Regions from separate parts of the Shinella sp. HZN7 genome, predicted to be linked through region 1. Evidence: riboswitches for the same ligand, from Rfam matches in the RefSeq annotation. Region 1 holds a riboswitch; the other holds the start of a gene.
What was found. A riboswitch is a leader RNA that binds a small molecule or an ion and turns the genes downstream of it on or off. The one in region 1 is predicted to bind cobalamin.
Positions count from the first base shown of each region.

Region 1 (12,056 bases):
GCTCGGGCTGGACGGCCCGGCGGAGGCCTGAGGCGGTTCGGGGGAACTTTCGTCGTCACCGCCAGTTCCCTTCCTGACACGATCTTCAGGGAGTGACCGCCATGACCCATCAGCAAGACGAACGCGGCGATCCGCTGACCCGCACCCATGATCCCGCCCGGAAAGACTATGCCGCGCGGGAAACCCGACAGGGCGGCCTCGGGCGGCCGGTGCTGAAAGTGCTCGGCATCAGCCTGGCGCTCGCCTTCCTCGTCTGGGGGGCGGTCGAGATCTGGGGCGAAAGCGCCGATCCCACGGTCGATACGGAACAGACGTCCTCCGCCTCCGACGGCACGCAGACGCCGACCCAGGATACGATCGACGATAGCGTCCCCGGCGGTGGCGAGACCGTTCCGACGGATCGCGATCCCAATGCGGATTCCAGCACCGGCGGACAGAGCCAGCGCGTGACGCCCGACGGCACGGGCAACTGACCGCGCCGGGGATCAGGGCATGGCCGGCGCATCCGCGTGCCGGCCATATCGCTTCATCACCGCCACCAGTTCGTCGTGCCGGATGGCGTCGACGCGCAGACGGTCATGCGGCGTGCCGCCGCTGTCCTTCGCCGCCAGCATGGCATTGACGACGGCCTCCTCCACGCTTTCCACCGCCGCCAGATAGACCGGATCGAGCTGTTCGTCGTTGACCATGTCGAGGGCGAGCAGCGCCGGTGCGCGATGGGCCATCGGCTGCGGATTGGCGGTGGAGAAGGCGAGGAAGATGTCGCCGGAATTGTTGCCGCCGGGCGTGCCGTTGCGGCCGATGCCGATGGCGGCGCGGCGGGCGAGGCGCTTTAGCTGGTGCGGGGCCATCGGCAGGTCCGTGGCGATGACGACGATGATCGAGCCGCGCTCCTTGAGCTGGCTTTGCGGCGTGTTGTCCTGGAGATGTTTTCCGACCGGCACACCGCAGATCGTCAGCCAGTCGCGCTGGCCGTGGTTGGCCTGCACCAGCGTGCCGATCGTATAGTCCTTGTCTCCGACCGTGACGACACGGGAGGCGGTGCCGGTGCCGCCCTTGAAACCATAGGCGATCATGCCCGTGCCGCCGCCGCAATTGCCTTCCGCGACGGGGCCGGAGGAGAGGTTTTTCAGAGCTGCCCGGGCATCCGCCTCCGTCACCGGCATGGCATTGATGTCGCTGAGCACGCCGTCATAGGTCTCGGCGATGACAGGCATCAGCCAGAGGAAATCGCCCACCTCGTAGGTCGAGGCATAGCGCTCCAGCATCCAGCGGATCGTTGCATGATGGGTGATGCCGACGCCGTGGGTGTTGGTGATCATGACAGGCCCCAGGAACGTGCCGCCGTCCTCGATCCAGTGGGTGCCGGTCATCTCGCCATTGCCGTTGAAGCGGTGCACGCCGGCATAGACGGGGACGGGCGTCGGGCTCTCGCTATGGGGCAGGATGGCGGTGACGCCGGTGCGCACCGGGAGTTTGCGGCCGGGGCGTGGGGTTTCCTCGACAATGGTGCGGAAGCCGACGGTGATGCCTTCCACATCGGTGATGGCGTTGAACGGGCCGGTGCGGCCGGTGAAGGGCAGGCCGAGGGTGCGGGCGCGGGGTTTTGCTGTCTGGGTCATGGTCATTTCTGCCGGGAGCGGAGATAGAGGCCGAGCGAGGCGACGACGAAGGAGAAGGTCAGCATCATCACGGCGATGGCGTTGATCTCCGGCTTGATGCCGCGCCGGAGCATGGCGAAGATGAACATCGGCAGGGTCGTCACGTCGACGCCGGCGATGAAATAGGTGATCACCAGATCGTCCATCGAGATGATGAAGGCGAGCAGCGCGCCGCCGACGATGCCCGGCAGGAGCTGCGGGAACACCACCTTGCGGAAGGTCGTCCATTCGTTTGCGCCGAGATCGGCCGAGGCGTGCTCCAGCGTGCGGTCCATGCCGGCGAGCCGGGCGGAGACGACGATGAAGACGTAGGAGATCAGGAAGGTGCACTGACCGATGATGATCGTCTTCAGGCCGAGATTGACGCCGGCATTGACGAAGAAGATCAGGAGCGCGATGCCGAGAACGATATCCGGCATCAGCATCGGCATGAACATGACGACGCGGTAGAAGCGCCTGCCAAAAAAGTCGAAGCGGTAGAGGGCGATGGCGATCGCCGTGCCGAGCACGGTGGCGATCGTCGTCGTCGAGGCGGCGATCATCAGGCTGTTCCAGACGGCCTGGACGAGCTGGTCGGTCGATTCGATATAGAGCGCGTTTTCCGAGACCGTCGTCTTGAAGCCGAGGACCTGGGCGTACCATTCGGTGGTGAAGCCGGTCCAGGTCATCATGTTGATCGGGTTGGAATTGAACGAATAGACCGCGATCAGCATCAGCGGAATGTAAATGAAGGCGAAGAACAGCGCGGTATAGGCGATCAGGCTGCCGCGGGCGAGGGAGGCGAAGATCTTCATCGAAAAGCCTCCTCAGCGCCCGGTCGCGGCATCGATGCCGCGGCGACCGGAAACGATGACATAGGCGAAGAGCAGGACGAGCATCACGCTCATCACCATCATGGCGAGCGCCGAGCCGAAGGGCCAGTTGCGCGCGGCGAGGAACTGCTGTTCGATGAGGTTGCCGAGCATCATCACCTTCGCCCCGCCGAGGATGGCCGGCACGACGAAATTGCCGAGCGCCGGGATGAAGACGATCACCGCCCCGCCGGCAATGCCGGGCGCCGTCAGCGGCAGGATGATGCGCAGGAACGTGCGGATCGGCCCGGCGCCGAGATCGAGCGAGGCGCGCACCAGCGTCCAGTCGAGTTTTTCGACGCTGGCATAGACCGGCATGAACATGAAGGGGATGAAGACATAGACCATGCCAAGCACGATCGCGCCGTCCGTATAGATCAGCTCCAGCGGCCGGGCGACGACGCCGGTGTTCAGCAGCACCGCGTTGACGAGGCCGGTCTGGCGCAGGATGAGCACCCAGATGAACAGCCGCACGATCAGGCTGGTGAAGAAGGGCAGGGTGATGAGGAACAGGCAAAAGTTCTTCCAGCGTTCCGAAAGCCGGCTGATACAGAAGGCGGCCGGGTAGCAGACGAGGAGCGTGGCGACGACGGTGAGCGCCGCGATCTTCAGCGAGCGCAGGAAGATGGCGATATAGACCGGATCGAAATCCTCGAACATCGGATCGGCGAAGCCGAGGATGCGGCCGTAATTGTGCGGATACCAGGTCCACTCCACCCCGCCATAGAGGCCGGGCGCCAGAAAGCTCGTCACGATCATGATGGCGAGCGGGCCGAGGAAGAAGACGGCGAGGAACAGCGAGACCGGCCCGAGCAGCAGGCCGAGCTGGGCGCGGCGGCGAAAGGCGATCGACGACATGTCAGGCGGCCTCCGCCGGGATGAGGTGGACTGCCGCGGGATCGTAGGCAAGGCGGGCACGGCGTGACTGCTCGATCTCGCCGACGAGGTTGCGGCGCGTCGCCGGGATTTCCGCGATGACGCGCCGGCCGGTCGCCGTGCGGCCGAAAAGCTCGAAGGTGGAGCCGACGAAGACGATCTGTTCGAGGTCGACGTCGAGGGCCGGAGCGGTGTCGCCGGCCTCGGCGATGAAGAACTGTTCCGGGCGGATGAGCGCGGTCGCCGTGCCGCTCGTGCCGGCCGTCGAATGGGCGATGGAAAGGCCGTCGCCGGTGACGAGCCGCGCGCCCTCCGCCCGGCCCTCGAAGAGATTGCTCGCGCCGACGAAAGTGGCGACGAAACTGTTCTTCGGCTGGTCGTAGATGGCGCGGGGCGTATCGAGCTGCTGGATGCGGCCGCCCGAAAGGACCGCCACCCGGTCCGACATGGTCAGCGCCTCCTGCTGGTCATGCGTGACGAAGATGAAGGAGATGCCGAGCTCGTGCTGGAGCGTCTTCAGCTCGATCTGCATGGCCTGGCGCAGGTTCTTGTCGAGGGCGGAGAGCGGTTCGTCGAGCAGCAGCAGTTTCGGACGGGCGATGATGGCGCGGGCGAGCGCCACGCGCTGCTGCTGGCCGCCGGAAAGCTGGCGCGGCTTGCGGCCCTCCATGCCTTCCAGGCCGACCATGCGCAGCGCGTCTGCGACGCGCCTTGCCCGCTCCGGCCGCGCGACGCCCGCCACTTCCAGCGCATAGCCGGTGTTTTCCCCCACCGTCATATGCGGGAAGAGGGCGTAGTTCTGGAACACCGTGTTGACCGGGCGGCGATAGGGCGGGCGGTCCGTGATGTCCTCGCCGTCGATCAGGATGCGGCCGGAATCGAGCTCCACGAAGCCGCTGATCGCCTGGAGCAGGGTGGTCTTGCCGCAGCCGGACGGGCCCAGCAGCGTCAGGAATTCGTTGCGGCGCACGGTAAGGTCGATCGCGTCGAGCGCCGTCACCGTCTGTCCTTCGGGCGTGCCGAAGGCTTTCGCCGCCTTCTCCAGGCGGACTATCGAATCTCGCATCGTCGTTCCCCAAAATGTTATTAAAATAACGCTTGTGCGATTTCGATAGTTGGATACCATTTGGCCATCCAAGTCAACGGCCGAAAGAAGCCGGGACGGGAACATCCGGTGCAAAGGAAAGCACCGGGGCCACGACGGGCCAAACCATCAGAGGAGATCATTCGATGACGAAGTCTTATCGCGCCGGCGCATCCGGCCTTGGGGCATGGACGCGCCGCACCGCCTTCTCGCTCGCCGCCCTCGTGGCGACGGCAGGCATGGCGAGCGCCGCCGAACTCAACATCTACAACTGGGGCGAATACATCAATCCGGAGGTTCTGAAGAAATTCGAGGAGGAGACCCAGATCAAGGTCAACCTCTCGACCTATTCCTCCAACGAGGAAATGCTGGCGAAGATCCAGGGCGGCGCGACAGGCTACGACATCGTCTTCCCCTCCGTGCACATGCACGACATCATGGCCAAACTCGACCTTCTGGAAAAGACCGACATCAACACGTTCGAGGGCTTCAAGAACATCGATCCTGCCTTCCTGCGCGCGAAAAGCGACCCGAAGGGCGAATATTGCCTGCCCTATGCCTGGGGCTCGGTCGGCATCTTCTACAACCGCACGATCCTCGGCAAGGACGTTACCGGCTGGAAGGACCTGATCGAGACGGTGGAGGCCAAGGGGCTGAAATTCACCCTGCTCGACGACATGCGCGAGGTGCTGGCGGTCGGCCTCATGCTGAACGGCCACAAGATCAACTCCACCGACCCGGCGGAGTTGCAGCAGGCGGCCGAGACGATCATCGCCATGAAGCCCCATGTCGCGGCCTTCACCTATGACACGCGGCCGATGGTGCAATCCGGCGATGTCGCAGCCGGCCATTTCTTCGTCGGCGCGATGGTCGACGTCTTCGGCGACGAGAAGGACCTTGGCTATGTGATCCCCGAGGAGGGGGCGACCATGTACCAGGAGGACGTCTGCGTCTTGAAGACGGCTCCCAACAAGGAGAACGCCATCAAATTCCTGCAATTCTACACCCGCCCGGAAATCGCCGCGCTCAACGTCGCGCAGCAGACCAACGGCACGGCCAACGTGCCGGCGCGGGAATTGACCCCGGAAAAGATCAAGAATAGCAAGGAGATCAATCCGCCGGCCGAGACCATGGCGCGGCTCCAGATCTTCGAGGACCTGGGCCCGGCACTGCGCCAGCTCGATCGCGTCTGGACGCGCATCAAGACGGCGCAGTGAGCGCGCCGGATCCCCGCCCGTCTTTCTGGCGGGCGGGACTTTGGGGAGAGGGCGACGTGTCGAAACGCATTCTGAAGCTCGTTCAGTCCGACGACCTCCGGCGCTCCAAATCCGACAGGCTGATCGCCCACTATATCGAGCGCAACATCGCCGAACTGCCCTTCGAGACGGCGCGCTCCATCGCCCAGCGCCTCCAGGTCTCGCCCATGACCATCGGCCGGTATCTCCGCCGCATGGGGTTCGACGGGCTCGACGAACTGAAGAGCGAACTGCGCCGCGGCGGCTCCAATCCGGCCTGGGAGGTCAAGGGGCCGGTCGCCTCGCTGGAGCAGGACCGCAAGGAGGGAAAGCTTCTTGCCGGCCTCATCCAGCAGCAGATCGACAATCTCGGCCAGATCTACGCCATCACCAGCGCGCCCGAATGGCAGCAGACGATCGACGCGCTGATCGGCGCAACGGAAGTCTATGTCGCCGCCTATCAGAACGTGCGCGGCATCGCCCAGTATTTCGCCAGCCAGCTTTCCTATACGCGGCCGCGCGTGCAGTTCGTCGATGGCCTCAACGGCACCTATTCGGAACTTCTCGACGGCTCCGTCGAGGGACGGCTGCTCTTCCTGCATGACGTGCGCCGCTTTGCCGCCAAGGCGCGGCCGCTTGCGCTGGAGGCGCGGCGGGCCGGCGTGAAGGTCGTGCTGCTCACCGACGAGTTCTGCCCGTGGGGACCTGAGGTCTCCGACATCTGCCTTATCGTGCCGGGCTCGCACGGGCCGCTCTGGGACGGCGCGGCCACCATGACCGCCGTCATGGACCTCATGCTCAGCAACATCATCGTCGTCATGGGCGAGGCGGTCAGCGAGCGCGTCGATACGCTGACCCGCCTCCAGGACATCTTCGGGGATTTCGAGAGCTGAGCGCCTTGACGCTGCCAAGCGCGGCGGACTAAGGATGGATCGACGGTTCCCCGAAGGATGACTCCCAGGGGATTAATAGGGAACACGGTGCGGACGACCCAACAGGGACCCATTCCGTGGCTGCCCCCGCAACTGTAGGCGGATTGCCGCCTGTCCTTGGGACGCGTTTTGCGTCATGCCACTGCGGTTTTCCGCGGGAAGGCAGACAGGCAGCAGATATCCGTGAGCCAGGAGACCTGCCGTCAGAGCAACAATCCAAGTCACGGGCGGGGATGCCCGGAACAGGAGACGCCATGACGACCCTGGCTGCCGGAGACGGCAGGACTCCACTCGTTTTCTCCCGACCGCAATCGGTTCGCCTCCATCGGCTTACCGGCTGAGCCCGCACGCTTTCATTCATCCGGGAGAAACCCATGACCATTCTGCCTGCGGCCGCGCGTGCCGCATCCCTCGTTTTCGCCCTGGCCGGCGCCGCCGTGCTCGTCCTGTCGTCGGGCACGGCCCAGGCGGCCGCGACCCAGTATCCGCTGACGCTGGAAAACTGCGGCCGCAAGGTCACCTTCGAAAAGGCACCGGAGCGCGCCGTTTCGCTGGGCCAGAGCTCGACCGAAATCCTCTATCTCCTCGGCGTCGGCGAGCGCATGGTCGGCACGGCGGTCTGGATCGGCCCGGTGCTGTCGGGCTACGAGGACGTCAACGCCAAGGTCGAGCGCCTTGCCGACAACGATCCGAGCTTCGAGAGCGTCGTCGCCAGGAAGCCGGATCTCGTGACGGCGCAGTTCCAGTGGCATGTCGGCCCCGAGGGCATCGTCGCGACGCCCGAGCAGTTCGAGGAGCTGAACATCCCGGTCTATACCTCGCCTGCCGATTGCATCGGCAAGGACAATTCCGGTGGCGGCGACGGCGTGCGCAATACGGTCTTCACCATGGACCTGATCTACAAGGAAATCAGTGAGCTGGCGCAGATCTTTGATGTGCAGGACCAGGGCGGGAAGGTCATCGCCGACCTGAAGGCGCGCGAAGAGGCGGCCCGCAGGAAGATCGCCTCGGCGGATGGCAAGCTCTCTGCCGTCTTCTGGTTCTCCAGCGCCGAACTCGACATCGACCCCTATGTCGCCGGCCGCAACGGCGCGCCGGGCTACATCATGTCGGCGCTCGGCATCCGGAACGTCATCGAGAGCGACGAGGAATGGCCGACGGTCGGCTGGGAAACCGTCGCCAAGGCCGACCCGACGATCATCGTCGCCGGCAAGATGGAGCGCCGCCGCTTCCCCGCCGATGACGTCGCGGTCAAGCACGAGTTCCTCAAGACCGATCCCGTCGCGAGCCTGATGCCGGCCGTGAAGAACGGCCATGTCGTCGACATGGACGCCCAGGCGATGAACCCGACGATCCGCACGATCGAGGGCATCGAGGTGCTTGCCGACGCCATCGAGAAAGCCGGCCTCGCAAAGTGACGGCGGATCGCCCCATCCTGCTGCGCACGGGCGCCGCCTTCGCGGCGCTCGTGCTGCTCGTCGCCGCGCTCGGTATGGGCGCGGCGGTGGGCGAGACCGCCATTCCGCTCGATGTCGTGGCGAAGACCGTGGCGAACCGTCTCTGGCAGGCGGGGCACGCCATCGAACCGATCGACGAAGGCATCATCTGGAACTATAGGCTGAGCCGGGCCGTGGTTGCCGCCTGCTGCGGTTCGGCGCTCGCGCTCTGCGGCGTGATCCTGCAGTCGCTGCTGCGCAATGCGCTCGCCGATCCCTACATTCTCGGCATTTCCGCCGGCGCCTCCACCGGGGCGGTGGCCGTGGCGATCCTCGGCATCGGCGCCGGCATCCTGACGCTGCCGATCGGCGCCTTTCTCGGGGCGCTCGTCGCCTTCGGCCTCGTCAGCGCGCTTGCGGTGCGCGCGGGCCGCGGCACGGGGGCGATCATCCTTGCGGGTGTCGCCGGCTCGCAGCTCTTCAACGCGCTGACCTCCTTCATCGTGACGAAGGCGGCCAATGCCGAGCAGGCGCGCGGCATCATGTTCTGGCTGCTCGGCAACCTCTCGGGCGTGCGCTGGCCGGATGTCTGGCTGGCGCTGCCGGTCGCGCTTCTCGGCCTTGTCGTCTGCCTCTGGCATGCCCGCGCGCTCGATGCCTTCACCTTCGGCACGGAATCGGCGGCCTCGCTCGGCATTCCGGTGCGGCGGGTCTATGTCGTGCTGATCGCCGTCTCGGCGCTGATGACGGCCGTGATGGTCTCCATCGTGGGGTCGATCGGCTTCGTCGGGCTCGTCATTCCCCATGCCGCGCGCATGGTCGTCGGCGTCCGGCACGGGCTGCTGCTGCCGGCCTCGGCGCTGATCGGCGCGGTCTTCATGATCGCCGCGGACGTGCTGTCGCGCGTCATCATTCCCGGCCAGGTGCTGCCCATCGGCGTCATCACGGCGCTGTTCGGCGCCCCGGCCTTCGCGCTCATCCTCAGCCAACGGAGGTCGGCCCTGTGACCCTTTCGGCAAAAGGCCTCTCCTGGTCGGCCGGCGGCACGACCATCCTGTCGGACGTCTCGCTCGACGTGCGCCCCGGCGAATTTCTGGGCATCATCGGCCCGAACGGCTCCGGCAAGACCAGCCTGATGGCGCTGATGGCCGGCATCCGCAGGCCGCAGGCCGGCGTGGTGACGCTCGACGGCAGGCCGCTCTCCGCCCATGGCCGGCAGGCGATCGCCCGCCGCATCGCCTTCGTGGAGCAGCAGGCCGAGACCACCGAGCGCATCACCGCGCGCCAGGCGGTCGAGCTCGGCCGCACGCCCCATCTCGGCGCCCTGACGCCCTGGTCGCGCACCGATGATGCCATTGTCGACCGGGCGCTGGAGGAGGTCGACATGGCGCGCTTTTCCGGCCGGCTGTGGCACACGCTCTCCGGCGGAGAGCGCCAGCGGCTGCACATCGCCCGCGCGCTCGCCCAGCAGGCGCCGATCCTCCTCCTCGACGAGCCGACCAACCACCTCGACATCGGCCACCAGATCAGCCTGCTCCAGCTCGTGCGCGAGCAGGACCTGACCGTCGTCGCCGCGCTGCACGATCTCAACCACGCCGCCATGTTCTGCGACCGCATCGCCGTCATGCAGGGCGGCCGCATCGTCGCGCTCGGCACGCCCGCCAAGGTATTGGAGCCGCAGCGCCTCGCCGACGTCTTCGGCGTCACCGTCGATGTCGAGCGCGACAGCACCGGCGGCTGCTTCATCCGCTATCGCCGGCCGGAACCGCGGCCTGCCAAACTCAAGCTCGTTGCAGAGGCATGATGAAAACCGGTCTCCTCCTCGCCGCGGCCTTCGCCGCCCTCCTCCATGCCGTTCCCGCCGCGGCCGAAACGTTTCGCGTCGAGATGCGCAACCGCGGCGAAAGGGGCTCCATGGTCTTCGAGCCGGATTTCCTGGCGATCAAACCGGGTGACAGCATCAAGTTCGTCGCCACCCACAAGAGCCACAATGCCGCAAGCATCGACGGCATGGTTTCCGAGGGCTATGCGGGCTTCAAGGGCAAGATCAACGAGGAGATCGAGGTGACCTTCGACCAGCCGGGCTACTACGGCATCAAGTGCTCGCCGCATTTCGGCATGGGCATGGTCATGCTGGTCAAGGTTGGCGCAGCGGAGCTGACGGAGGCGATCCGCAAGGTCGAGGTCCCGGCCCGCGCCCGGCCGCGCTTCGACGATATCTTTGCCCGTATCGATGCGGGCGAGGGGCAGTGATGCACGGCCCGCGCCCCAACAGCCATCTCAAGGAAGACATCCGCGACTACTGGTCGCGTCGCTCCGAAACCTTCGATCTCGCCTTCGGCCACCGCATTCCCGAAGGGCCGGAATTCGACGCCTGGGCGGCGGCGATCCGCGAGCGGCTCGGCCCCGAGCCGCGCCGCGTGCTGGAGCTTGCCTGCGGCACGGGGGAAGTGACGCGCCTGCTCCTTTCCCTCGGCCATGAGGTGACGGCGCTCGATTTCTCCGAGGCGATGCTGGCGGTGGCACGGAAAAAGCACGCCGGGGCGAGGGGGCTTCGCTTCCTGCTCGCCGATGCGGAAAACCCGATGGAGCCGGACGAGAGCTACGACGCCATCGTCTGCCGCCATCTCGTCTGGACACTGACGACGCCGGCCACGGCCTTTGCGGAATGGCACCGCATGCTGAAGTCCGGCGGCCTGCTTCTGTTCTTCGACGGCGACTGGGCCGCGCCGACCCGGCTCGGCCGGCTGGCAAGCCGGGCCATCGCCATGCTGGACAAGGTCGTCGGCACCGATCCGCACTATGACGGCGCGATGAGCGAACGGCACGCCAGCATCATGGAGCGCCTGCCCTTCGGCGACGGGCTCACCGTCGAGCGCGTGCTGCCGCTGCTGGAGGCGGCGGGTTTTCGCGACATGACGGTCGGCTCGCATGCGCCCATCGCAAAGGCCCAGCGCCGCACGGCGGACCTGCGCAACCGGCTGCGGACGCTGCTTTACCGCCGTTTCATCCTCTGCTGCCGTCGGGCTCCGGCTCCACCGTCAGCTTGACCCGGTCGGCGGCAAAGCGCGTACGAGAGAACTGGATCGGAACGCCGTCGAGGTCGGTGTTGACCGCCGTCGCCACGAGGATGATCGCCCCGGGCGAGAGCTTCAGGTGGCGGATGTCGTCGCCCTCGGCGTGGATCGCGGAGATTTCGGTCGAGCGGCGGACGTAATCCGGCACGCCGAGTTCGCGGAAGGAGGCGGTGATGGAGCGCGTCCTGTCGTAGATCGCGTCGATCCCCGCGAAACGACCGGCCGGGAAATAATGTGTCCCGCAGGAGACGGGGCGCCTGTCGGCGCTGTTGACGGTTTCGAGCCGCATGCAGGGAGTGCCGGGCGCAAGGCCGAGCGCCTCGGCGACGGTGGCGGGCGCGGCCTCCGTTGCTGCCGCCAGCAGCCTTCCCTCCAGGTTGCGCGTCTGGTTGCCGAGGCCCTGCGAGAAGCGTGTCCGGCGGGAGATGGGAAAGCGCAGGCGGTCGCGCCGCTCGATGCGTGTGCCGATGCCCTGGATCGGGCGCACGATGCCTTCCTCCGCCAGCGCCGCCATGGCGCTGCGCACCGTATGCCGGTTCACGCCGAAGCGGGCGGCCAGCACCACTTCCGGCGGCATCATGCCGGTCTCGTCGAAATCGCCATTGTTGATCGCAAGGCGCATGCGATCCGCGATCTGTCGCCAGAGCGCCACGCCCGATTGCCGTTCCACCATTTCCGCCCCCGCGAAGCCCGCTGTCACACCCTTGTCATCCCGGCCGATTAAGACGAGACTTAGATGTTCGGTTGTCTAGATTAATAGACATTTGGAGATGAGGCAATGGCATCAATTCGGAAATCTGCCGAAAGCGCCGCGATGGGCGAACGGCAGAGGGCGATGGGTCTGCTCGCGAAGGCGAGCCGGGCCGAACTGCAGGCGGCGTTCGACGCGCTCGGCGACAAGCCG
Region 1 covers NZ_CP015737.1:492,440-504,495, forward strand. Annotated here, with positions in the region: partial or broken gene shn_RS24635 (NAD(P)-dependent oxidoreductase) at 1-31, shown strand, start outside; gene shn_RS24640 (hypothetical protein) at 102-473, shown strand; gene shn_RS24645 (P1 family peptidase) at 486-1,628, opposite strand; gene shn_RS24650 (ABC transporter permease) at 1,625-2,455, opposite strand; gene shn_RS24655 (ABC transporter permease) at 2,468-3,370, opposite strand; gene shn_RS24660 (ABC transporter ATP-binding protein) at 3,372-4,454, opposite strand; gene shn_RS24665 (spermidine/putrescine ABC transporter substrate-binding protein) at 4,619-5,689, shown strand; gene shn_RS24670 (MurR/RpiR family transcriptional regulator) at 5,746-6,600, shown strand; cobalamin riboswitch at 6,627-6,859, shown strand; gene shn_RS24675 (ABC transporter substrate-binding protein) at 7,014-8,057, shown strand; gene shn_RS24680 (iron ABC transporter permease) at 8,132-9,082, shown strand; gene shn_RS24685 (ABC transporter ATP-binding protein) at 9,079-9,879, shown strand; gene shn_RS24690 (pseudoazurin) at 9,876-10,328, shown strand; gene shn_RS24695 (class I SAM-dependent methyltransferase) at 10,328-11,125, shown strand; gene phnF (phosphonate metabolism transcriptional regulator PhnF) at 11,082-11,825, opposite strand; gene phnG (phosphonate C-P lyase system protein PhnG) at 11,931-12,056, shown strand, end outside.

Region 2 (12,056 bases), on a different replicon from region 1:
GCGACTTCGTCGGCGAGGCGAGCCTTTACGACTTCGCGTTGAAGGCCTACGGCTTCGATCCGGCCAAGGTCTCGGCCCTGACGATCAAGAACGTGCTGAAGAGCGACCTCAACGACCCGAAGAGCTATGTGTACCAGCTCGGCGACGAGCGCTTCGTCGAATTCGCCAAGGCGTTCAATTTCGGGTCGGACGGCAATATCACGGCCCCGAAGCTGGCACAGTCCGAATCCGAAATCCTCGTCATGTCGCGCGCCTATGTGACGGCGAAATCCCGTTTCGGAACGGAAGACGACAAGAAGTTGGCGGAGGAGGAGGTGAAATATTACTCCCTCCAGATGCAGAAGGTCGACAGCGTCAAGGAATTCCTCTCCGACGCGCGCCTCGTCGCCTTCGTGCTGACGGCGAACGGGGTCGACCCGAAAAGCGTCGATGCCGAGTTCATGGCCAAGATCTTCACCTCCGATCTCGACGATCCCGACAGTTTCGTCAATCAGCAGCCCGACCGCGCCTACCGCAAGATCGTCGCCTCGTTCAACTTCAATACCGAAGGGCTGGTCGAGCGGCAGGACGACGCGGAGATCCAGTCGCGCCGCGGCATCTACCAGACGATCGACAGCTATGTGCGCCAGAAGCTGGAGGAGGATGCCGGCAACGACAATGCCGGCGTGCGCCTGGCGCTCTATTTCGAGCGCAAGGCGGAAACGGTTTCCAGCCCCTACGACCTTCTGGCCGACGACGCGCTGTTCGAGGTCTTCAAGGTGCTCTTCCAGTTGCCCGACGAGATCGCGAGCGCGGATGTCGACGCCCAGGCCGACATGATCGAGCGCTATCTCGACCTGAAGGACCTGCAGGATCCGGAGAAGGTCTCCAAGATGATCGTGAAGTTCTCCGTGCTCTATGACCTTGAAAACCAGAGCACGATGGATCCCGCGCTCTCGGTGCTCACCAATTCCGGCTCCGCCGGCATCAGCGCCGATCTCATGCTGTCGCTGGCGCAGCTTCGCACCGGCGGCTGATCGCTTGGAGCAATTCCAGCAAAGCTGCGACGCGGTTTTGCGTTAAACAAACGAATAGAGCGTTTTCGCGATTCGAAGAAAAGCGAAAATGCTCTAACCCCTGACGACCTTGCCGGGATTCATGATGCCGGCGGGGTCGAAGGCGCGCTTGACCCTTGCCATCAGGTCCATCTCGATCGGGGCGCGCACCGCCGCGAGCTCGTCGCGCTTCAACTGGCCGATGCCGTGCTCGGCGGAGATCGACCCGCCATAACGCAGCACGATGCCGTGCACGAGGTCGTTGATCTCGCGCCAGCGGCCGAGGAAGGCCGCCGTGTCGGCGCCGACGGGCTGGGAGATGTTGTAGTGGATGTTGCCGTCGCCCATGTGGCCGAAGGAGCAGATGCGCGCGCCGTCGATGGCTTTCATGACCGCCGCGTCCGCCTCCGCCATGAAGGCCGGAATGGCCGAGACCGGCACCGAGACGTCGTGCTTGATCGAGCCGCCCTCCGGCTTCTGCGCCGGCGACATGCTCTCGCGCATGTGCCAGAGCGCCCGGCGCTGCTCCTCGCTGGCGGCGATCACCGCATCGTCGACGAGCCCCGCCTCGATGCCCTCGGCCAGCAGCGCCTCCATCATGCGCGCCGCGGTCTCCGGCGCGTCCGATGTCGAGATGTCGACCAGCACGTACCAGTCGTGCCGGCTGGCGAGCGGATCGCGCACGCCCGGAATGTGCCGCGTGGTGAAGTCGACGCCGAGCCGCGGCATCAGCTCGAAGCCGGTCAGCGCGGTCCCGCAGCGTCTGGAGGCGCGCTCGAAGAGGGCGAGTGCATCCGCGACGGATTTCAGTCCGGCGAAGGCCACCTCATGGCCGAGCGGCCGCGGGAAGAGTTTCAGCACCGCGCCGGTGATGACGCCGAGCGTGCCTTCCGCGCCGATGAAGAGATCGCGCAGGTCATAGCCCGTATTGTCCTTCTTCAGCCGGCTCAGGCCGTTCCAGACCTCGCCCGTCGGCAGCACGACTTCGAGGCCGAGGCAGAGCTGGCGCATGTTGCCATAGGCGAGCACCGCCGTGCCGCCGGCATTGGTGGAAAGGTTGCCGCCGATCTGGCAGGAGCCTTCCGAGCCGAGCGACAGCGGGAACAGGCGGTCCACCGCCTCCGCCGCCTTCTGGATCTCCGCGAGTACGCAGCCGCTGTCGGCGACGACGACATTGCCGACCGGATCGATGTCGCGGATGCGGTTGAGCCGGGTAAGCGACAGCACGACATCCATTGCCCCCTCGCGCGGCGCCGCGCCCCCGACATGGCCCGTATTGCCGCCCTGCGGCACGATGGCCGTGCGCGTCTCGGTGGCGAGCGCCAGGATCTTCGAGACCTCCTCGACGGAGCCCGGCCGCAGCACGAGCGGCGAGGTGCCGTGATAGAGCCCCCGGCTTTCGACGAGATAGGGCGCGATGTCGTTTTCCGCGGTGAGCGCATGGGCCGGGCCGGTGATGGCGGCGAAGCGGTCGATGAGATCGGGGGAAAGCGTCGCCTGGATCATGGCTCTGTCCTCGTTGGCGCCGTGTCGCAAGGGGCGGACGGCCTGCGTCGGAAACGGTGTGGAAACGCCTGAAGCATGGCGCGCAAAGGTATGCAGCGGTTTTGCGCCAACGGCATGCCCGAAATCAAGAGGGCAGGCGTATGGAGCGGTCGCGATGCGGCCCGGGCGCTCTCCGGGACGGAAGAACCCACTTCGTTTCGGCGCGCCTAGCCGCGCGGCGCGGCGGCGCGCTGCAGGCGGTCGTTGATCGCCTCGCCGAGGCCGCGGGAGGGGATCGGTGCGAAGGCGATGGAGCGGGCGCCGGTCGCATCCGCCTGTTTCATGTAGCCGAAGAGATTGGCGGCCGCCTCCGCGAGGTCGCCGCTGGGGCTGAGGTCCAGCACCAGCGCCGCATCGGCCTCGCCGGGCAGCGCCGTGCCGCCGAAGCGGATCAGCACCTCGCCGGGCGCCACGTCGCGCGCATCAAGCCGCACCGGCGCATCGGGCGCGTAATGCGAGGCGAGCATGCCCGGCGCCTCGATCGCGGCGCCTGCCTTTTCGTTGCGAAGGACCGGCCGGCCGGTGACGCGCTCGACCTCGGCGGCATCCAGCCCGCCCGGCCTGAGCAGCCGGATCGTCTCGCACTCGACCTTGATGATGGTGGATTCGAGCCCCACGACGGCCGGCCCCGCATCCAGCACCAGCTCCAGCTTCGCGCCGAAATCCTCGGCGACGTGCCGGGCGGTGGTCGGGCTGATGCGGCCGGACGTGTTGGCGCTGGGTGCGGCGAGCGGCTGGCCGAAGGCCGACAGCAGCCGGCTGGCAAAGCCCTTGGGCACGCGGATGCCGATCGTGTCGAGCCCGGCGCGGGCAAGCGGGTGGATGGCGCTTTCCGGCCGGATCGGCAGCACGAGCGTCAGCGGCCCCGGCCAGAAGGCCTCGGCGATCATGCGCGACAGCGGATCGAAGACCGCGTGCTCCTCCGCCATGGCAAGGTCCGCCATGTGGCAGATCAGCGGATTGAAGCGCGGCCGGCCCTTCATCTCGTAGATGCGGGTGATGGCCAGCGGGTTGGTGGCGTCGGCGGCAAGGCCGTAGACCGTCTCGGTGGGAATGGCGACCGGCACGCCCCGGCCCAGCGCCTCGCAGGCCCTTGCGAGCGCCGCCTCCGCATCCGTCCGCGTATCCACGATGTCCGCCATGTCGCCCTTCCTTGTCGGGGCTTCCTTTACAGGGCTTTTCCGGCAAAAGCCAAGGGTCGCCGATTGCCTAAAATGCGAGCGACCGGATTAGATCGGCCGAAAGCGGTGGCTGCTATGGAAGGTTGAAAGATCCAGCAGCAGGTTCGCAATGATGGCGCACAAGAAATCCTCGACGACCGACATCGCCTTGCGCGTCGCAACGGCCATGAAGCAGATGGGCATAGACGGGCTGCCGCGCAATTACGAGCTGGTCTACGAGGCCTATGCCGGCTGCAATCCCGATCTGGTGCGCGACTTCATCGCGCTCGGCAAATACAAGACGCAAGCCGCGCTCGACGAACTCGGCCGCAAATACCTGCCGCACCACCACGAGGCAGGCGTGCTGCAGCGCTCGGCCGGCGCCATCAGCAACGAGATGGCCAATTTCATGGACCTGCTCAGCCAGGAGCGCAGCTCGCTGTCGGATTACGGCCGCCTGATCGGCGAGGCCTCGCAGGTCATCCGCGATGCCGGCAGCCTCGGGGAGGGCGCGCTCGGCTCCTCGCTGGAGGCGCTGCAGCGCGCAACGGAACTGCGCGTCACCCACACGGCGGAAATGGCGGAGAAGGTTGCCGCGCAATCGGCCGTCATGGACGGCATCCAGAAGGAGATGGCGGAGTTCGAGGCGATGAAGTTCGTCGATCCGCCGACCAAGCTCGGCAACCGCCGCGCCTTCAACAAGGCGCTCGCCCGCGTCTATGCCAATCCCTCCCTGCCGATGCTCTGCGGCGTTGCCATTGCCGAGGTGGATGCCGAGCGCCGCTTCTCCCCCGGCCAGATCGAGGCCCTATCGGACCATCTCGTCACCTTCTATGGTGGCCTCATCCGCCAGGCCTTCCCGGCCGGCGAGCTTGCCGTGCGCTTCGACGGCCTGCGCTTCGGCTTCGTGTTCCACACCGCCGATGCGGGCGAGGTGACACGGCTGATCGACCTCCTGCGCGCCGCCTTCCAGACGGTGGCGCTGCGCGATCCGCGCACCGGCCGCAATCTCGGCCACCTGACGCTTTCGGCGGGCGTGTGCATGACGGAGAGCGCCGACAGCGCGCTCGACCTTTCCTCGGCCTGCGAGCGCGCGCTGGCGGAGGCACGCAGCGCGGGCGGCGACCAGATCGTCGTCTACGGCCGCGGCGACGAGGTGCCTGCCGGCAAGGAATGGCTGATCTACCGGCCCGCCTGATGGAGGGGGAGGGAGCCTAAAGCGCGCGGATGATCTTGCGCAGCGCCTCGTCGCGTGCGCCGAGCATGAGCACGTTCTTCATGGCGAGCTTCGGATCGTCGGTGCGGAAGAGCACGCCGTTGCCGCGCACCTTGCGGTCGATCTGCAGCCGGCCTTCCTCCTCGGCCGGCGTGATGGCGACGGCGAAATACATGCGCCCCGCCTTCTTCGAGATATCGGCGAAGAACTGTTCCTCCTCGCCGATCTCGGCGAAGAAATTGGCCATGTAGAAGGCCCATTGCACGTTCTCGAATTCCGCGAAGCGGGAATTGGCGACGGTGATGTGGCAATAACCGAGATGCGGCGTCCGGGCGAGCGTACGGTGGAAGATCAGCTTGGGAAAGCGGATCGACTGATGGAAGCCGTTGATGCGGTCATGCGTGACAATGCCGGCATTCTCCAGCTTGCGGCCGGTGCGCTCGGCCACCTCATGGTAGCTGAGATATCGCTTCTCGCTCGGGCTCCAGCTTGTGTTCCGGTCGATGCGGCCGGTGCGCAGGAACTCGGTATGGACGGCCGGTTTCGGCTGGTTCGCGCGCTTGTAGGCGACCGCGTCGTAATAACGGAACTTGGTTTGCTGCACGCGCCGGCACTCCATCCTCACGCCCCGATGCGGTGAAGTTTATGGAAACGGCGTTAAACATTCCTTGCCGGGCCGCTCCCTCTTTTTCCGCATGTTTCGGATGGGTCGCAATATGACAATTGTGTCGGCGCGCCCGCCAGGTTGCCCCTGGCGTGGCTTTGGTGCCTGTTATTTTGGCATAATTGATTGAAATATATGCAGTAACAACCGTGAACATCTCGCCGGGCATCGTTTGTCTCCTGTCGTCAAATCGGAATGGCATGTCGCTATCTGACATGTCGTTTGCTGAATCTTGCGCTTAGATAAGAACACTCGAGGTGCCGTTCTGACGAAGAGCGGAGAATTGGGAAGCCGGTTGAAATCCGGCGCTGCCCCCGCAACGGTGGAGGAGAAAAGCGCGGCGAGACGCCACTGGACGGAAAGGTCCGGGAAGGCGCCGCGATGGTCCGGAAGGACGCTCCTGAGCCCGGAAACCAGCCTTGGGTGTGATCGTGACTGGCTGCGGCGGGCGGCCGGGAAGCGTGCAGTCCGTGCGCCCCCGCGCCCGGATGCCGTCTCCTTCCGTGCGCCTCATCCCCAATTTGATATCGAGGATCCGGCATGGACATCAGCAGCGACGTGCTCCGCAAGCTCAAGAACCGGCGCGAGGGCCACAGCCTCGAGCAGGCCTTCTACATCGACCCCGACCATTACAAGCTGGACCTGGAGACGATCTGGTATCGCGACTGGCTGTTCATCGGCCATGACTGCGAGATCCCGAAGGCCGGCAACTATTTCACCGTGCAGGTCGGCGACTACCCCGTCGTCATCACCCGCGACCGCACGGGCACCGTGCGCGCCCTGCACAATTCCTGCCGCCACCGCGGCTCGCGCGTCTGCACGCAGCACCGGGGATCCTCCGCAAAGCTCGTCTGTCCCTATCACCAGTGGACCTACGAACTGGATGGCTCGCTGCTCTTCGCCCGTCACATGGCCGAGGATTTCGACAAGAGCCAGCACGGCCTGAAGCGCGTGCACTGCGAAACCGTCGGCGGCTATATCTTCATCTGCCTCGCCGACGAGGCGCCGGATTTCTCCGCCTTCCGCGCGCTGGTCGAGCCCTATCTCGCCCGTCACCGTCTCGGCGAGACGAAGGTCGCCTTCGAAAGCACGATCGTCGAGAAGGGCAACTGGAAGCTCGTCTGGGAGAACAACCGCGAGTGCTACCATTGCGCCGCCAACCATCCCGAACTCTGCCGCACCTATCCGGAAGCCCCGAGCGCCACCGGCGTGCAGGGTGCCAAGGACGATCCCGTCATCGCCGCGCACTGGGAAAAATGCGAGGCGGCGGGCCTGCCGAGCGAATTCCGCATGTCGCCGACCGGCCAGTTCCGCGCCGCGCGCATGCCGCTCATCCAGGAGGCCGAAAGCTACACCATGTCCGGTGCCCGCGCCGTCCAGCGACCGCTCTCCAACGATGTCCTGGAAAGCCATATCGGCACGCTCCTGCTGTTCCACTACCCGACGACGTGGAACCACGTGCTCGCCGACCACGCCATAACCTTCCGCGTGCTACCGCTCGGCCCCGAGCTGACGCAGGTCACGACCAAGTGGCTCGTCAACAAGGATGCCGTCGAGGGCGTCGATTACCGTCTCGACGAGCTTACCCATGTCTGGACCGAGACCAACGACCAGGACCGCCGCATCGTCGAGGAAAACGCCTTCGGCATCCGCTCCCCGGCCTACCAGCCCGGCCCCTATTCGCCGGAGGACGAGGGCGGCGTCATGCAGTTCGTCGAATGGTATGCGAATTTCATGATCGACCGGCTCGACGGCGCCAAAAAGCCGCTCTCGCGGGTGGCCTGACATGACGATCGCCAGCCATTTCCGCCACTTTGACGAGCTTCATCCGTGGAACGACCGCCAGCACATGCTGGAATGCATCGCCGCCACGGTGGAGACATCGGATGTGATGACCTTCACCTTCCGCTCCGATCGCGACAACTGGTTCCGCTACCTGCCGGGCCAGTTCGTCACGCTGGAGCTGCCGGTGTCGGAAGACGAACCCGTCATGCGGACCTATACGCTCTCCTCGACGCCCTCGCGGCCCTTCTCCGTTTCCGTGACGGTGAAGGCGCAGAAGGGCTCGATCGGCACGCGCTGGATGTTCGACACCCTGCGCCCCGGCATGCGCCTGAAGGCCTTCGGCCCGCTCGGCGACTTCTCCCTCGTGCGCTATCCCGCCGAAAAGTACCTCTTCATCTCGGCGGGTTCCGGCGTCACGCCGATGATGTCCATGACGCGCTGGATGTCGGATTGCGCGCCGCAGTCCGACGTCGCCTTCATCACCTGTGCCCGCAAGCCCGAGGACCTCTTGTTCAAGGCGGAGCTGGAATGCCTCGCCGCCCAGATGCCGAACCTTGCGCTCGGCTTCGTCGTCGAGGGGCACAATCCGCGCGACGGCTGGCATGGCCTGCGTGGCCGGATCGATGCAGCGCGCCTCTCGCTGCTCGCGCCCGATTTCCGCGACCGCACCGTCTTCTGCTGCGGCCCGGAGCCCTTCATGCGCGGCGTGCGCGACATGCTGAAAGTCTGCGGCTTCAACATGGACCGCTACCACGAGGAGAGCTTCCAGCCGGCCGCCGCGCCCGCCCCGGAGGCGATCGCCATCCGCGCGGGCGCCGGCGAGCAGGAGATCGATGCCAACGCCGTTTCTACCGTGACCTTCACCATGGCCGGCAAGGACGCCCAATGCCCGCCCGGCCAGACGATCCTGCAGACGGCGCGCGCTGCGGGCGTGCGCATCGGCGCGGCCTGCGAGGGTGGCCTTTGCGGCACCTGCCGGGTCATGAAGGTTTCGGGCGAGGTGGACATGCGCCACAATGGCGGCATCCTCGATGACGAGATCGAGGAGGGCTACATCCTCGCCTGCTGCTCGCGGCCCATCGGGGATGTGCAGATCGAGGCGTAGGAACGGGACCTCAGAAATCCTGGTAGTTCAGCGGCGTGACCTCGACCAGGCGGCGGCCGAGCGTGGTGGTCGCGGTGCCCTTCGCCATGATGCCGGCGCGGACCTCCGCCGTCACGGCGACGGGGAACGAGGCCACCGCACCCGAGGCGAGCGTGACGGCGCCGACCGTCTGCGCCCCGGTGCCGGCTTCGGCTTCGGCCGTCACCGTGGCCTTGAAGGCGCCGCCCGCCGGGATGGAGGCGGTGAGCATCTCGTCGACGGGCTCGAAGGGCTTTTCCGGCAGGAGTTCGCCGAAGGCCCAGGCCTTGCCGAGCGCCGCCTTCGTCATCGGTGCCACGTTGACGTCGATATCGGTCAGCGCGCCCTTCACCCGGTAGGGGCAGCGCCGCTTCGAGCAGTTGACGCCGGCGGAGAATTGCCAGAGCGCGTAATTGTCCCAGTTGCCCATCGGGAAGGCGCCCTCGATGCCGGGCTTGTAGCGGGCGTACCAGAGCGGCAGGCGCGAGAGGATGCGGTACTTGTCGCGGTTGAGCGCGATGTGCCGGGCGGTCGAATGGTTGGTGTAGAGCACCGGGTAGCGGCCCGTGCGCGTCCTGATATGGCCGGCGAAGACCTGGGCATCCTCCAGTGACATGTAGGCGTCGGGATCGATGCCTTCGATGTCCAGCACCATCATCTCGTCGTCCTGCGGATTGGCATAGTCGAGGAAATGATTGGCCTGGTCGACCGGATTGCCCGGCCGGGCGAGGTGATAGGCGCCCCACAGCAGCCCCTTCGAGCGGGCAAGCAGCCGGCGCGTCTGGTAGAGCTCGCGGCTCACCGCATATTTGCGCCACATGGTCTTGCAATGCGCCACCGTGTCGCCGCCATGCTCGCCCTTGCAACTGAAGCTTTCCGGCAGGCCGTCGGAGGCCTTGGAGATGAAGCCGGCGATGCGCGTGTCGGAGAGCATTTCCGACCAGTCGATCTCGTTCAGTTCATAGGCATCGATGACGATGGCGTTTTCCGGCTTCTTCCACGGCTCCACGCTGGCCGCGGTGGCGGGAAAGGGCAGGGCCGCCAGCAAGAGAAGGGCGGCGAGGCCGGAAAGATGCTTCGGGTTCATGGAGGCTCCTGGTCGATTTCGCGCCTGCGCAAGCGACCATGGTGAGCCAAACATGGTTAACGGACGGCTAACGCGCACAAAACCGCGCGCCGAGCATTGAATCGCCCACCGCAAGACCGCATATGGAACGAAAGGGACTTTGGTGCGTTTCGCGTTCAAATTGCCGTTCGAGCAACGATCGAAAGGCACCGTTAGGGAGAAGTATCATGACGTTTCTCAACAAATGCCTGGCTGTGACCATGTCGGCGCTCTTCGCCGCCACGCCGGTCGTGCCCGCCGGCGCCATGCCGCTTGCGGTTCCCAAGGTCCAGACGACCGCGGCCGGCGGCAACGATGTGCAGCTTGTGCGTGATGGCGAGCGCCCGTTCTGGCTGAAGCGCAATTTCCGATTCGATGGCAATTCGCGCGACGTCCGGCGCAATTACAATCGCATGAGCACGCGCGAGCGCAACCGTCGCATCGAGAATTTCGGGAATCGCGACAGCGGCTGGCGCGACAACCGCCGCAATCGCGACCGGGATGTCGGCTGGCGTGACCGCGGCGACCGTTACGGCTGGTATCGCGGCCATCGCGGCTATCGCTACCAGCGCCCGGGCTATCGCTACCATGACGGTTTCTGGTTCCCGCTCGCCGCCTTCGGCGTCGGCACCATCATCGGTGGTGCGATCGCCAACGACCGGACCTATGTGGGTGGCGGCAGCGCGCATGTGAACTGGTGTGCAAACCGCTACCGTTCGTACAGGGCTTACGACAACACGTTCCAGCCCTATAACGGCCCGCGTCGCCAGTGCATCTCGCCCTATAGCTGACAGGGCGAACCTCTCCGTGCCGGATGGTCCCCCCGGCACCTGGAACGGGCTGACCGGTCTTTGACCGGCCGGCCCGTTTCCGTTTCGGGTATCGATCTTCGTTGACGTTTACGTAAAAATAAATAATCTGTCCGCCAGCAAGTCGCCCCGCCACAGCGGGCAGGGCGGTCGGGAGGAGGATAGAGATGTACAAGGCGCCGGTCGAGGAGATTGCGTTCACGCTGAAGCATGTGGCGGGCCTTGCGCCCGCGCTGGACGGCGGCCATCTCGGCGACCTTTCGGACGACCTCGTCGATGCCATCCTCACCGAAGCCGGCCGTTTCGCCACCGAGGAGGTGGCCCCGCTCGCCGAGATCGGCGACAGGCAGGGCGCCCGCCTTGTCGATGGCGCGGTGAAGATGCCCAACGGCTGGCCGGCGCTCTACAAGGCCTGGGCGGAGGGCGGCTGGAACTCGCTGACGGCCTCGCCCGATTTCGGCGGGCAGGGCCTGCCGCACATGCTGCATGTCGCCGCCCTCGAAATGTGGAACAGCGGCTCCATGGCGTTTGCGATCGGCCCGACGCTGACGATCGGCGCCATCGAGGCGCTGGCGGCGCACGGCTCGGATCACCTGAAATCCACCTATCTGCCGAAGATGGTGTCAGGCGAATGGATGGGCTCGATGAACCTCACCGAGCCCCATGCCGGCTCGGACCTCGGCGTGATGAAGACCCGCGCCGAGCGGCGCGGCGACGGCACCTACCGCCTCTTCGGCCAGAAGATCTTCATCACCTATGGCGAGCACGATTTCACGGACAACATCGTGCATCTGGTGCTCGCCCGCCTGCCGGATGCGCCCGCCGGCACGCGCGGCATCTCGCTCTTCCTCGTGCCGAAGTTCCTCGTCAATGACGATGGTTCGCTTGGAGCCCGCAACGACGCCCATTGCCATTCTATCGAGCACAAGCTGGGCATCCACGGCTCGCCCACCTGCACGATGATCTACGGCGACGGCCGCTTCGGTGACGAACCGGGCGCCATCGGCTGGCTGGTCGGCGAGGAGAACCGGGGCCTTGCCTGCATGTTCACCATGATGAACAACGCCCGCCTTGCCGTCGGCATGCAGGGCGTGGCGATCGCGGAATCGGCGACGCAGAAGGCGATCGCCTATGCGAAGGAGCGCACGCAGGGCAAGGCGCCCGGCTGGCAGGGAGCCGGCAAGGATGGGGGCCAAGGTTCGGGCATGAGCCCGATCATCGAGCATCCCGACGTCGCCCGCATGCTTCTGACCATGAAGGTGCTCACCCAGGGCGCCCGCGCCATCACCTATACCTGCGCCCACGCCGTCGACATGAGCCACGGCGTGGAGGCGAAGCACTGGGCCGAGCGGGCGAGCCTGCTCACCCCCATCGCCAAGAGCTTCGCCACCGATGCCGGCGTCGACGTCGCCTCGCTTGGCGTGCAGGTGCATGGCGGCATGGGTTACATCGAGGAGACGGGCGCGGCCCGCCTCTACCGCGACGCCCGCATCGCGCCGATCTACGAGGGCACCAACGGCATCCAGGCCATCGACCTCGTCACGCGCAAGCTGCCGCTCTCGAACGGCGACCATCTGCGCGGCTTCATCGCCGAACTGCGGGAGATCGCGGCCAA
Region 2 covers NZ_CP015736.1:826,757-838,812, forward strand. Annotated here, with positions in the region: gene shn_RS03995 (DUF1217 domain-containing protein) at 1-1,016, shown strand, start outside; gene shn_RS04000 (FAD-binding oxidoreductase) at 1,110-2,540, opposite strand; gene shn_RS04005 (L-threonylcarbamoyladenylate synthase) at 2,747-3,721, opposite strand; gene shn_RS04010 (diguanylate cyclase domain-containing protein) at 3,870-4,937, shown strand; gene shn_RS04015 (DUF6656 family protein) at 4,954-5,559, opposite strand; cobalamin riboswitch at 5,858-6,056, shown strand; gene shn_RS04020 (aromatic ring-hydroxylating dioxygenase subunit alpha) at 6,160-7,404, shown strand; gene shn_RS04025 (hybrid-cluster NAD(P)-dependent oxidoreductase) at 7,406-8,509, shown strand; gene shn_RS04030 (glycoside hydrolase family 25 protein) at 8,520-9,614, opposite strand; gene shn_RS04035 (BA14K family protein) at 9,818-10,423, shown strand; gene shn_RS04040 (acyl-CoA dehydrogenase) at 10,609-12,056, shown strand, end outside.
Region 2: linked by a shared signal. The riboswitch ahead of shn_RS04020 (aromatic ring-hydroxylating dioxygenase subunit alpha) and the one ahead of shn_RS24675 (ABC transporter substrate-binding protein) in region 1 are both predicted to bind cobalamin.